2 regions of the Paenarthrobacter sp. TA1.8 genome follow, and region 2 is predicted to be linked to the other one. Evidence: predicted binding sites of a transcription regulator. Region 2 holds the regulator's gene; the other holds the start of a gene.
The links. The regulator LexA, encoded in region 2, represses DNA repair genes until DNA is damaged. The targets are predictions, from matches to a motif close to TCGAACANNTGTTCGA.

Region 1: ACNAOT_RS13585 (LexA family protein) is a predicted target of LexA. The motif match lies at 4,817-4,832, and genes of this name have one in related genera.

Annotation. Positions count from the first base shown of each region.
Region 1 is NZ_CP184287.1:2,913,923-2,920,566, reverse strand. Features, by position in the region: gene ACNAOT_RS13615 (hypothetical protein) at 63-716, shown strand; gene ACNAOT_RS13610 (Abi family protein) at 724-1,704, opposite strand; gene ACNAOT_RS13605 (helix-turn-helix domain-containing protein) at 1,820-2,362, opposite strand; gene ACNAOT_RS13600 (hypothetical protein) at 2,355-3,002, opposite strand; gene ACNAOT_RS13595 (hypothetical protein) at 2,999-4,036, opposite strand; gene ACNAOT_RS13590 (hypothetical protein) at 4,033-4,443, opposite strand; gene ACNAOT_RS13585 (LexA family protein) at 4,846-5,301, shown strand; gene ACNAOT_RS13580 (Y-family DNA polymerase) at 5,317-6,621, shown strand.
Region 2 is NZ_CP184287.1:1,732,187-1,738,830, forward strand. Features, by position in the region: gene ACNAOT_RS08135 (class I SAM-dependent methyltransferase) at 1-558, opposite strand, end outside; gene hflX (GTPase HflX) at 1,076-2,638, shown strand; gene ACNAOT_RS08145 (ATP-dependent DNA helicase) at 2,631-4,691, shown strand; gene lexA (transcriptional repressor LexA) at 4,697-5,440, opposite strand; gene ACNAOT_RS08155 (LysM peptidoglycan-binding domain-containing protein) at 5,789-6,148, shown strand; gene ACNAOT_RS08160 (histidinol-phosphate transaminase) at 6,227-6,644, shown strand, end outside.

The sequences.
Region 1 (6,644 bases), 1.2 Mb from region 2:
CGGTGACTCATAAACCAGTCGACTCATAAATCAGTCACAAGTCTATCGATAGAATGAGTTGAATGGCGAGTCTAAGCGAGTCGCACAGCGAGTCGAATGGGAGCGGCGAGACCCGCGCCGGCACGCCGGTCAGAGAGGGCCTGGATCATTCACGGCGACCCCGGATCGAGGTAACGTCTATAGAGTCGCCACCCGCTCACGCCCGACCCAGGAGCACGAATCCCATGGCCCTCGACCACGCTTTCCTGCGCACACCACAGGACTTCAGCAGCATGCTCATCGAGATGCAGGAGGGCAGCTGGCCGCCGGACGAGGCGGACATCATCCGTATCGCCCAGGGGTGCTCGATGCTGATCGAGTGCATCGATGCCTGGGAGAGCGCCACGCACGGCAAGAACGTCTTCGACGTCGCCCGCGGAGAGATCTGCACGGCCGACGTACGGCGGCTCCTCGCCCAGGAGGTCTCACTGAGCTACGAGGGCGACGTCGCGGTGCTGCTGGTGCCGCCTGCGGACGAACGTGTGCGCGTGGAAATCCGTGCCGACGTCGACGAATACCAGGGCCTGCTGCGCCGTCCGGAGATGGTCCTGGATTGGGAGCAGGATGGTAAGCAGCACGAGCACTACATCTCACTCAAGCCCAAGGGCGCGCACTGGTACATGCTGTCGCAGCTGCGTGACGACATGAAGGAAGGCCGGCTCACCGTCCGGTCCTAGCTCCGCCTCAGCCGCGCCAGAGCTCGAGCGACTCCCAGCCCACAGGCGCGCCCATCGACTCGATGGTCAGGGCGTGTGAGACCGGGAATTGGCGAAGCAGAGCCGCCAGCCGACCGGACCAACCGGTGTCCGGGTCGATGGCGCGCAGCAGGTACGCGATTACGGCCAGGGCGTTGTACGTGCCGAAGACACCCTTGGCGGTCTGCTCATCGCGCAGGTGGTCCAGCACCGGCACCACTCCGACCTTCGGCCGCGACGGCGCGTTCTGGAGCTTGCGGTTGAACAGTCGGGCATGGTGGGCAGCGACGTTCCGCACGTAGTTCAGGCTGGCGAGCCAGCTGATCATGACCTTCTTCGTCGGCACGCCGAACTCACGGGCAATCTCCTCGGCATCCTGCTGGTGCATGCCGCGGTAAAGCACGCACAGGTGTCCCAGCTCAAGGATCTCCGTCAGCGCCCACACCGGCATCCTGTCGTCGTACTTCTGCCTGAAGTGCTCCACGAACTGCTCGTCGGAGCTGGCCCGCCGCTCGTTGACGCGCTGGAGCCAACGCACATGCGGGCTCGGCGCGGGATCCCGCACATCGGTGCTCTCGGCTGTGAAGGCCTCGGTGAAGCACTCCGGGTCCTCGTAGGCGAAAGGGGACCGGCGGCCGAGGACATAGCCGATCCGCATCCGCGCGGCGACCTCGATGCGTTCGACGCCGTCCATGACGAGCATGCGCAGCTGCCGGTCGAAGTCGATGATCTCCTCAGCGTGGCGCAACGTCGTGCCCGGCCGGTAGCCGCTGAGCACCCGGATGCGGGAGCGCCCGTCCTCGTCGGCGTAGCGCTCGGACTCGCGGAAGGGGTAGAGGTAGCCGGTGAGGCGGTAGTAGCCGACGGCACCCAGCAGCACGGCTGCCCGGTCCCCGACGTCGGCCCCGTGCCACGCCAGCCGGTCGATCTGCGCGTCGACCGACAGCCATGGCTTCGCGTACTCCGCCACGTTCCTCCCCCTGAAAAGAAAATCAGCCCGCGCCTTGCGGCAACGGGCTGATCGTGATGGCTATAAAGTAGCACGGATCGTCTGTCCATGCATCGCTGATGCTGTACGGCGCTGATCACCGTCCGGGCGGCAGCGCGACGCCCAGACGAACCCGGTAGGCCTTCAGGACCTTGCCGAGCGTCTTCAGGTTCTCCGGATGGTCTACACCGGACTCCAGCTCCCTGATCCGGATCGGACGGACGCCGGCGACCTCGGCGACCTGCTTGTGGGAGGCCTTCCCCCGGAGCTTGACCAACAGGTCCGGCAGGTCCTCGTCAAGGTCCTCGAACATGCGGAACTTCTCGGCGGCCCCCATGCGGGTATGACCCAGGTGCCAGTGGCCACAGTGTCCACAGCTGTACCAGCTCGTCGAGGGATCCTCGCGGAGCCGGTCCGGAATCTCGCCCTCGCTGCGGTAGCGGCGCTTGAAGACCTTCTTCCCTTCGCGCATGGTCGTGCACTCGCGCGGGGCGTCCTCGGCCCGGGAGGCGGGGTTGGACATCCCCGCGCACCGGGGAGCGCAGTACAGCCCGAGCAGCACCGGGTCCTGGGGACGCAGCGCCAGACCCTTGCCACACCCCTTGCACCGCTGTCTCTTCGGGAACAGCACCTCAGCCACGCCCGGCCTCCTTCATTTCTGCGTTGCCGGACCGGTCGTCGCGGCCCTCCTCAGCCTTCTTCCTGGCGCGCCTCTCGCGCGCCGCCGCCCGGATCCGGGCGCGGTAATCGGGGTCATCGCGGTACCGCTGCCGCTGCCGCTGCTTCTTGCGCTCGGCCCGCTGCGGGTCCGCGGCGATGTACCTGGCGCTGGCAGCAGCCTGGTCGGCCCGGAACTGCGGGTCCTGGCGGTACCGGCGGGAGTGGTCGCGCTTGCAGGGACGGCACACCCAGGTGCCGTCCTTGGCCCAGTAGCCGTTGTCGGCGTCCATCGTGTGCCCGCGGGCACAGGTACGGCTGCCCGGCCGGCGCAGCGGCTTGGCCCCCTTCTGCATGTGCCCGGGGTTGACGCAGGCACTGCGACCACAGGCCATCCGCAGGATCTCGTCCTGCGTCAGGGACCCGAGCCCGAGCTCCTGCTGCAGGGCCTCCCAGGCGTATCGGCGCGGCGTGGCCGAGGATCGGCCGTTCGACAGGCCGAAGCGGCCCGAGGCGGTCCAGACCCAGCAGCCTGTGCCGTCGAGCCTGCCCGCCTCCTTATCGACCTTCTCCCGGAACCGCTCGGCGTCGGTCGCTGTACTCCTGTGCGTGGCGGTGCTCACCGGATCGGCCGCCCTTCCCGCTCGCGCTCGAGCTTCGCCTGCTTCTTCGTCGCCTCCCGCACCCGGTCCCGGACGAAGACCGCGTCCTTGTGCGTGATCGGAGCCTCGTGGACATTGTGCGAGCCGCGCAGGAAGTTGCTCGTGCGGTCCGCGATCGAGTACGCGAGTGCCTGCTCGATCGCCGCGCTGGTCTCCTTTACCTCACCCAGCTGCCCGTGCAGCGCGGCCAGGCCTTGGGTCTGCTCACGGCCCATCTGCTCCAGGGCTTCCATGCGCGCCGCGATGCTGCCCAGCAGCGGATCACGGGAGCGGAACAGCTGCGCCGCGCGCCGGGTGGCAGCATCGGTCGCCAGTCCAAGGTCGAGCTGGGCCAGCAGAAAGGCCGTGACCAGGCTTGCCTGGCTCAACCGCTCGGTGAACTCGCGGGCCGCCGTGTCGCCGACGCCGAGCTCACGGACGGCCGCTGAGCGCAGCTGCTCCCGCAGCGCGCCGACGATGGCCTCGGGCAGGGCCCGGACGGCAGGCTGGCTCTTCACGCCGTCGAGCCGGAAGCCGCTCTGTGGCAACGACTCGCTGCCCTCGTCCCCTCCGCCGGAGCCGCCCCTGGCCGCCGCAGACTGCACGGCCTCCTGATGGTCGGTGTGCTGGAGCGGGACGGGCGGGAGGAGGTTGGCATCTTCCGGCGGCGACACCGGGAGGGCCGCGGGGTGTGCTTCGGCGTCTGCGTCGTCGTGCACCTGCGGCATCGCTGCTGTGTCCACGACGACGGCGTCGCTCTGGGCCGGGGGAGTGGCGCTGCCTGCTCCCGAGCCTCCCCGCTGGCCGGCACCGGTTTCCCGGTCAAGGTTCTCGGCGCTCTGCTGCGGGGCCTCATCCTTCTCCGGCGTGTCCTGCTCCGGCTCCGCCGGCTGTGCCCGTTCCTGGGCCCGCTTCAGGCCCTCGCTCCCGCCGGTCCGGTACGCATCGAGGAAGGACGTGTCGACGTCCATCAGCTCGTCGGTGGACGGCATGATCTCGTTCAGCCCCTGGCTCACGTCAGCTCCCCGTTCTCCTCGTCCAGCAGATAGTTGTCGCCCCTGGTCAGCCCGAGCAGGGAATCGAAGCCCATGGTCACGACCCGCTCGAGGTTGGCGTTGTTCGTCGAAAGCGCCTTGAGCTCGTCGACGACCTGGTTGATGCGCGCGGTGAGCAGATCAGGGATGTCGAAGTCGAGATTCTCGCGCCGGATCTTCTCGGCGATCGCCTCGGCGTAGTACTCGTTGGCGGAGGGGTAGCCGCGCCGCTGCGCCCAGTACTCCGCCCGCTGCTTCTCGTCCGAGGACAGGCGGGTAAAGACCCGCTCCCTGCGGTCGCTGCCGTTCTGGTCGGTGCTCGGTCCACCGGACCTGGTCGCAGCCCGCGCAGCGGGAGGCGCAGCCTTCGGCTCGTCGACGACGGTCATGTCTGGCCTCTCCTGTCATATTCGACTGATGTACGAGTCCATTCTAACGTCATTCGAATGCCTGTCACGAATGATTGGGCAATGACTTGTGACAGACCTTTGGGAGAGGTCGGGCAGAGAGGTAGGGTCATCTGCGTCACCCGGTCAGCGCCTGATCGCGTGTCCCAGGCGGCCTCGGTTCCTCGACCCCAAGGCCGGGGCCGCTGGACGTTGGTTCGCACCTCCCGTTCGTGGGAAAAAGAGAAGGCCCCGACGCGCATGAAGCGCACCGGGGCCTTTATTCCTGGCTGCCGTCCCAGAGCCCAGGCCTGTCCAGTCCGCCCGGCATTTTGCTCCACGTTGCGCGCCGTTCCCGCCCGGGCGTACGATTCCATCGAACATATGTTCGAAAAGGAAGTGGACATGCAGGCCTCGCAGCCAGAACCGTTGGCGCTCGACGAGCCGCTGATACTCCCGTTTGCGCCGGAAGCCGTCGCCTGCGGCTTCCCCAGCCCTGCAGAGGGATATTGGTCGGGGGACCTCGATCTTGTCCAGCACCTGGTCCGGGACCCAACCTGCACATTCGTCTGGCGTGCAGCCGGCCATTCCATGACCGGAGCCGGAATCAATGACGGCGACCTGCTGCTCGTGGACCGGGGGATCGATCCCGTTCCGGGCAAGATTGTGATCGCCGTCGTTGACGGCGAATACACCGTCAAGCGGCTGGACGTCATCCAAGGACGTACCGTTCTCGTGGCAGAGAACCTCGACTATGCGGACATCGTTCTCCACGAACACACGGAGATGTCAGTCTGGGGCGTGGTCACATGGATTCTGTCTCCTGCGAAAATCAAACGTGGTGTCAGACCCCGCCTATAGTCTCCAGCCGTGGCAATGACGACTCTGACCCCAGCACCCGATCAAATCGCTCTCGTAGACTGCGTCTCCTTTTACGCCAACGCGGAGCGTGTCTTCGACCCCACGCTGCATGACCGGCCGACCCTTGTCCTCTCGAACAATGACGGCTGTGTGGTTGCCGCGTGCCCGCTGGTGAAGGAGCTCGATCCTGACATCATGGGCAAGCCGTGGTTCAAGATCCGCGGCTGGTGCCAGGCCAAGGGCGTCGAAGCCAGGTCATCGAACTATGAGCTCTATGGCTCGCTGAGTGCACGGGTTGCCACCATTCTGGGCCGCTTCAGTGCGTGGCAGGAAGTGTATTCGATCGACGAAAGCTGGCTGAAGCTGCGGGGGGCTCCTGAAGAACTCGAATCACGGGGACAGGAGATCCGACGGACTGTCCTCCAGCTGACCGGAATTCCTGTCCGCGTCGCGATCGGTCCCACGAAGACCCTCGCCAAGGTAGCGGCTCTCGGCATCAAGAAAAACCCCGCGTTCAATGGTGTTCTCGATCTCCGGCGGTTTTCGGAGGAGCAGCTTGACCGGATCCTTGACTCCCTCCATGTGACTGACCTCTGGGGCGTCGCCGGGCGTAACGGCAAGCGCCTGGCTGCGCTCGGCATCCACACGGCCAGAGAACTGCGCGACGCTGATGCCAAATGGCTCCGCAAACGGTTCTCCGTCGTCATGGAAAGAACCATCCTGGAGCTGCGCGGGCAAAAATGCATCGAGCTGGAGACCCAGCCGCCGGCTGCCAAGGACCAGCTGATCTATTCCAGGAGCTTCTCGCGCAAGCTTACGGACCCTGACGAGATGCATCAGGTTCTGTCGATCTACGCCCAGCGGGTCTCAGCACGTCTTCGGGCCCAGGGGTCCGTCGCCGGCGTGCTCTCGGTGTGGGCTTCGACCGGCTGGGCCGACGAAGGAACCGTCCCGCATTCAGCCCACCGGGCTGTTCCGCTGGCCATGCCGACCGATGACCCGATCGCGCTTACGAAAGCTGCCAGTGTGATCCTGCCTGATCTGTTTCCGACCGCCGGTATCCGCTACGCCCGTGCAGGAGTTGTACTCACGGGACTGCGCGCGGGTGACGGCGTTCAGTTCCTACCTGTGTTCCAATCCGAATTCGAAGATCGGGGAGTAGGGAAGGTACTTGACGAAATCACGAGAAAGCTCGGCGCGCAGGCAGTGGGTGTGGGCCTGGGTGGCATGAAGACCCCGCCGGCGTGGGAGATGAAGCGCGCCATGCTCTCGAAGCGCTGCACGACCCACTGGGACGAGCTGCCGGTCGCTGTGGCATAGCGGGGTAAGGGAAGCGCAGGACC
Region 2 (6,644 bases):
GGAGACCGTGTAGGAGCTGTCCAGCTCGGTGGCCAGCCACCGCTGGAGGGAATCGGAGCCCAGGTTCTTCTGGACAACCAACCAGGCGTTACCGCCCGGCGCCAGCCGGGGCAGCCACGTCAGCAGGAGGGTATGCAATTCGTCTTTTCCGATGCGGATGGGCGGGTTGGACCAGATGGTGTCGAACTCGACGGCGGGGTCTACCTCGTGCGGGAGGCTGGCAGTGACGTTGGTGAGTCCGAGCGCCGCCGCATTCTCGTTGGTCAGCGTGATGCAACGCTCATTCACATCCACCGCATGGACCTTGGCATGTGGTGCCATCAGCCCCAAGGTGAGGGCAATCGGACCCCAGCCGCAGCCGATGTCCAGCAGGTGGCCCTTCGGTGACGGCGGTGGAACCTCGGAGAAAAGTACTGCCGTGCCTTTGTCCACGCCGTCGGGACTGAAGATTCCCGACGAGGTCTGCAGCTGGCGTGTGGCTCCTGCGAGTTCCACAGTGAGTGGCTTGCGGGTGAATGGTCCGGCAGGTTGGGCAGTGAAATAGTGTGCAGACTCCATAATTTGCCAGATTAGTTGGCTATCGTCGGCTTGGGAAACTGCCTCGTTCCGCAGCAGGTTTGACAATGGCTGCTAAAGTGGAACGCATGTTCTTGATCTTCGAGTAATCAGCCCACAAACACCGGAGTCATCCGGCGTTTGACGGTACCGCCCGCGACGCAGGCCCGCTTGGCATTTCAGCCCGGCCGGCTTTTCCGCCCGGCAGGTCCCACTGGCTCAGTCCGGCAACTCCAGAATTTGGAGCCGGACGCTCTGAAGATTCCGCTCCGCACCCTAGTGGACAGCTGTATCCATCCGGCTAAACGCGTAGGGCGGGCAGAGCATCCTCACGTTGGCCAAAGGATCCTCCCCGCGGAGTCAATCACGCCACATTCCAGCAGCCCCTGCCTCCGAAAGGCACCGACTGCCCAGTACACAGGAGGCCCTTTTGGCCGATGTCCGTCAGCCCAGCGCGAATAGCGCCCCATCGAGCACGAAACCGCACTATTCTGGAATTGCCGAACAGTCTAAGGAGACCATGACCACCCAGAAGCACTCCGGATCCGATTCCGACGCCCAGGACATGAGTCCTGAACAAATCCAGGCCGTCATCGACCGGATTCTTTCCAAGGATGTACCTGCGCAGGCATCCGACGACAACGACGCCAACGGTGTGTTCGGCAAGGCGCAGGCGATTTCCACGCTGGACCGTGAACACAGTATCTACGACGGCGACCAGGAAGATTTGGCCGAACGCCGCGCCCTTCGCCGTACCGCAGGACTGTCAACCGAACTTGAAGACGTCACTGAGGTCGAATACCGGCAGTTGCGCCTGGAGCGCGTCGTACTGGCCGGTCTGTGGACTGAGGGGACTCTCGCGGACGCTGAGAACTCCCTCCGCGAGCTGGCGGCACTTGCAGAGACCGCCGGATCCGAGGTGTTGGACGGTTTGGTTCAGCGCCGGCAGAAGCCGGACCCCGGGACCTTCCTTGGTTCCGGTAAGGCCCAGGAGCTCAAGGACATCGTCGCTGCCACGGGCGCAGATACTGTGGTTGTGGACACTGAGCTCGCGCCCTCGCAGCGACGCGGCCTGGAGGACATTGTGAAGGTCAAGGTAGTTGACCGCACCACGCTGATCCTGGATATCTTTGCCCAGCACGCAAAGAGCCGCGAAGGCAAGGCGCAGGTGGAGCTCGCACAGCTCGAGTACCTGCTCCCGAGGCTTCGCGGTTGGGGCGACTCCATGTCCCGCCAGGCCGGTGGCCAGGTGGGTGGAGCAGGCGCTGGAATGGGTTCGCGTGGTCCTGGTGAAACCAAGATCGAACTTGATAGGCGCCGAATCCGCACCCGCATGGCCAAGTTGCGTCGCGAAATCGCTGCGATGAAGCCTGCGCGTGAGACCAAGCGTGCCAACCGCCGTCGTAATGCGGTTCCGTCTGTTGCCATCGCCGGGTACACGAACGCTGGGAAGTCGTCCCTGCTGAACCGCCTGACTGACGCAGGTGTCCTGGTGGAGAACGCCCTGTTCGCCACCCTGGATCCCACAGTCCGTAAGGCGCAAACCCCGGACGGCATCGGCTATACACTCGCAGACACCGTTGGGTTCGTTCGTTCACTCCCAACCCAGCTCATTGAGGCTTTCCGCTCCACGCTGGAGGAAGTTGCGGATGCGGACTTGATCCTCCATGTGGTGGATGCATCGCACCCCGATCCTGAGGGACAGATTGCAGCGGTAAGGGCCGTTTTCACCGAGGTTGATGCCCGCAAGGTTCCCGAGATCATCGTCCTCAACAAGGTGGACGTCGCGGATCCCTTCGTGGTGGAGCGCCTCAAGCAGAAAGAGCCCCGCCATGCTGTTGTGTCCACCCGGACGGGCCAGGGCATCGCGGAGCTGCTGGAAGACATCAGCCGGTCCATTCCCCGGCCCGGCGTGCGCCTTGAACTGCTCATTCCCTACGACCGCGGGGAAATGATCAGCAAATTGCACAGTTCCGACTCGGAAATCCTCAGCACTGAGCATGAGGAGAACGGGACCCGGGTAGTTGTCATGGTGCGCGAAGGCCTGGCCGCTGAACTGGAGTCATTCGTCAGTAATGGTTGAGAAGGTGGCGGCGGACGCCGTCGAATCGGTGGGGGAGAAGACCACCCTCGAACTGTTGGATCGGGCTGTTGCCGGCATGGGCGGACAAAGCCGTGCCGGCCAGCACGAAATGGCCAAGCACGTCACCCGGGCCATCGAGACCGGGGAGCACCTGCTGGTCCAGGCGGGAACGGGAACAGGTAAGTCGTTGGCTTACCTGATTCCGTTGATCGCCCATTCCATGGACAGCGATAAACCGACTCTCGTGTCCACCGCCACCCTGGCACTCCAAACCCAAATCGTTGGGCGGGACCTTCCCAGGCTGCTGGAGACCATCAACCCTGCCCTTGAGCGCCCGGTCAATGTGGCGCTCGTCAAGGGCAGGGCAAATTATGTGTGCCTGCAGAAGCTCGAAGGCGGGTTCCCCAGCGAAGAGCCCTCCGAAGGGCAGCTGTTCTCCCTCGGCGAGGACACCAGCGTGCCCCACTTTGCTGCTTCCATGGGCGGTCCGCAATCACAGCTGGGTAAGGAAGTAGTCCGTCTTCGGGAATGGGCTGAGAAGACCGCTACCGGAGACCGCGATGAACTCATGCCAGGGGTCACCGACAGGGCCTGGCGTCAGGTATCCGTGACGTCCATGGAGTGCTTGGGCGCCCAGAAGTGTCCCGTAGCAGAAGAGTGCTTCAGCGAGCTGGCACGCTCACGGGCGGGTGAAGCCGACGTTGTGGTCACCAACCACGCAATGCTGGCCGTCAGTGCCTTTGAAGGCCTGGCCGTGCTGCCTGAGTACGATGTCGTGGTGGTTGACGAGGCGCATGAACTTCAGGACCGCGTGACCGGTGCTGTTTCAGGCCAGTTGTCGGTGGCCATGGTTCACGCGGCGGCATCAAGTGCACGCAAACACACGGCCATTACAGTGGACGCGCTCAACGCTGCCGCGGAGCGCTTGGATATGGCCATCGCCGGCGTGCCCAACGGGCTGTTGCCCAACGGCCTTAACGACGAACAGCTCGACTGTCTGGACCAGTTGCGGGAGGCCACGCGCGCTGCGCTCTCGGATTCGAAGACAGATTCATCAAACGCAGTCGACGGCGGACGGCAGTTGGCGCGTTCACGGCTCATGCTGATCCTGGAATTGTGCGAACGCATGCTGGCCGCCAAGGAGAACCGCGAAGTTGTATGGTTCTCCAGGAACAGCACGTTCGACCCGCACCAGGGCTATTCCCAACCGGACGAGACTGCTCCCGCCTTGCTCAACATCGCCCCGCTCAGCGTTGCCGGGCGGCTTCGCGAGGGTCTCTTCGCCGGCCACACGGTGGTGCTGACCTCCGCCACGCTGGCCATCGGCTCGGCTTTCGAACCGGCAGCAGGTGGCCTCGGCCTCATCGGCGACGGTGCCCCGAGCTGGACCGGGATCGATGTGGGTTCGCCCTTTGATTATCCCAAACAGGGTGTCCTGTATGTGGCCAAGCACCTCCCAAAACCCGGTCGTGGTACTTCCCCCGAGGCGCTCGACGAATTGGAAGACCTCATCCGTGCCTCCGGCGGGGGAGCCTTGTGTTTGTTCTCCTCACGGCGTGCGGCCGAAGAAGCAGCCGACGCCATGCGGCTCCGGCTGGACGTGGATATCCTCTGCCAAGGCGAATCCACCATGGCGGCCCTCGTGAAGCAGTTCGCGGATGAGCCTGACACATGCCTCTTCGGGACCATGTCACTGTGGCAGGGCGTAGATGTTCCGGGTGGCTCGTGCCGCTTGGTGGTCATTGACCGCATTCCCTTCCCGCGGCCCGATGATCCCCTCATGACTGCGCGCTCACGTGCGGTGGCGCAATCAGGTGGAAATGGCTTTATGGCCGTATCGGCTACGCATGCTGCCATCCGACTGGCGCAGGGTGCTGGCCGCCTGATCCGTTCAACAGGAGACAAAGGAGTAGTTGCAGTGCTCGACTCGCGGCTCTCGACGGAACGCTACGGAGGCTTCCTGCGTGCCGCCCTGCCGCCGTTCTGGGCAACGACGGACCGGGCAGTGGTCCGTGGCGTCCTGGAGCGCCTGGGCTCGGCTAAAGCCCCGTAGGGCTCCTAAAGGGAGCGCAGTACCGAAACTACCTTGCCCATGATGGTGGCTTGATCGCCCAGAATGGGTTCGTACTGCGTGTTCTGCGGAAGCAGCCACGTATGGCCATCCCTCTGACGGAAGGTCTTTACGGTTGCTTCGTCATCCAGCAGGGCTGCCACGATGTCGCCGTTGATGGCGTCATTCTGGCGGCGGACCACAACCCAGTCACCGTCACAGATGGCGGCGTCAATCATGGAATCGCCAGCCACCTTCAGCATGAATAATTCGCCATGCCCCACGAGCTGGCGGGGGAGCGCCAGCACGTCTTCCACCGTCTGGTCAGCCAGGATCGGTCCGCCGGCCGCGATCCGGCCCACCAGCGGGACCATGGCGGTATCACTGGCACTGGCTAGCTCTGTTACGGCAAGGCCCCCCGCGCTGCGAAGGGTGGTGGGCGCTTCCACGCCCGGAATGGTGCCACCATCAAGGGTCAGCGGCATCAGGACTTCCATGGCGCGGGGACGCTTGGGATCCCTGCGGAGGTAGCCAAGCTTCTCCAATTGGGACAACTGATGAGTGACGCTCGACAAACTGGCCAGACCCACGGTGTCACCGATCTCGCGCATGCTGGGCGGGTATCCGTTGTCGTTGACCGACCGTTGGATGGTCTCCAGAATCTTTTTCTGCCGGACAGTCAGGCTCTTGGGACTCTTCTGAGGCTGCTGGCTCCGCAGGGGTGCCCCGCCGCCTGTGGCTTTCGCTGCCATGTTCGCCAATGCCTTTCCATTCCGCCCGAGGCGAGCCCGGGGTCGTTGGGTCTGCAAAAAATGTCAGACCCTCCTGTTCCACTGAAACAGTGCTGTTTCTTCACTCAAACGTAGGGCAGGCACAGGCGTTTATCAAACATTTGTTCTAGCGAGTCTCGACACCGTTCGTTGATAAGTGCTAAAAATGTCATAGCAAGGTTCGAATATGTGTTCTATAAACCTGATGCTGGAGCCGAATGTTCGAACAGAGTGTTCGAACATCCGGGATCAGAGGACGGGAACGCAAAGAATTGGCCGCCAAGCTCCGGGCACCCCGGAACCTGGCAATAGCTCAGAAGGGCTCAGCTCATGTCCGCAGTCACTACGTTCGCTGAATTCCGCACCACTCAGGCGCCCGCTCGCCTGCGTCTGACCCGGCGGGGACGGATTGTCTTCTTCGGCATCCCGGCAATGCTGTTGGTGGCGGCGCTGCTGACCCTCGCCGGTTTTATCAACTCCCCGGCCAAGGCGTCGGACTCCCAGTCCCAATTGCGTCCGCCCGTTGCAGTCACTGTCACCGTCCAGCCGGGGCAATCCCTCTGGGGCATCGCCGGCGCCGCCGCTCCGGAGCGGGACCCGCGTGATGTCATCGCGGAGATCATCCAGCTGAACGACCTCCGCGGCGGCCGCATTCTGCCCGGTCAGCAGCTGTTCGTCCCTGCAAACTGAGTCGTCCACAGTCCGAAGGAACCGATCGCCCGGCGTCACAGTTAGTCGGCAGTCCGGGCCGCCCCTTAAACTGTGATGGTGAGTGACCAGCTTGAGCGACTTGACAGACTTCCCCTCCGGACCAACCTGCGTGGACTGAGCCCCTATGGCGCACCGCAGCTTGACGTCCCCATCCTGCTCAACGTCAACGAAAACACTCATGGCGTCCCCGCGGATGTCCAGGCCGCCATCACCGAGGCTGTCGCCGCGGCGGCCACAGGACTGAACCGCTATCCGGACCGCGAGTTCACTGAACTACGGGAAGCGCTGGCCGAGTACCTTGGCCACGAACTTTCTCCGGACAACATCTGGGCCGCCAACGGATCCAATGAAGTCCTGCAGCAAATCCTCCAGGCATTTGGTGGACCGGGACGCAAAGCGCTCGGTTTCCCGCCCACGTACTCCATGTACCCCCTTCTGGCGAGTGGCACGGACACGGAGTATGTCCGCGGAGTGC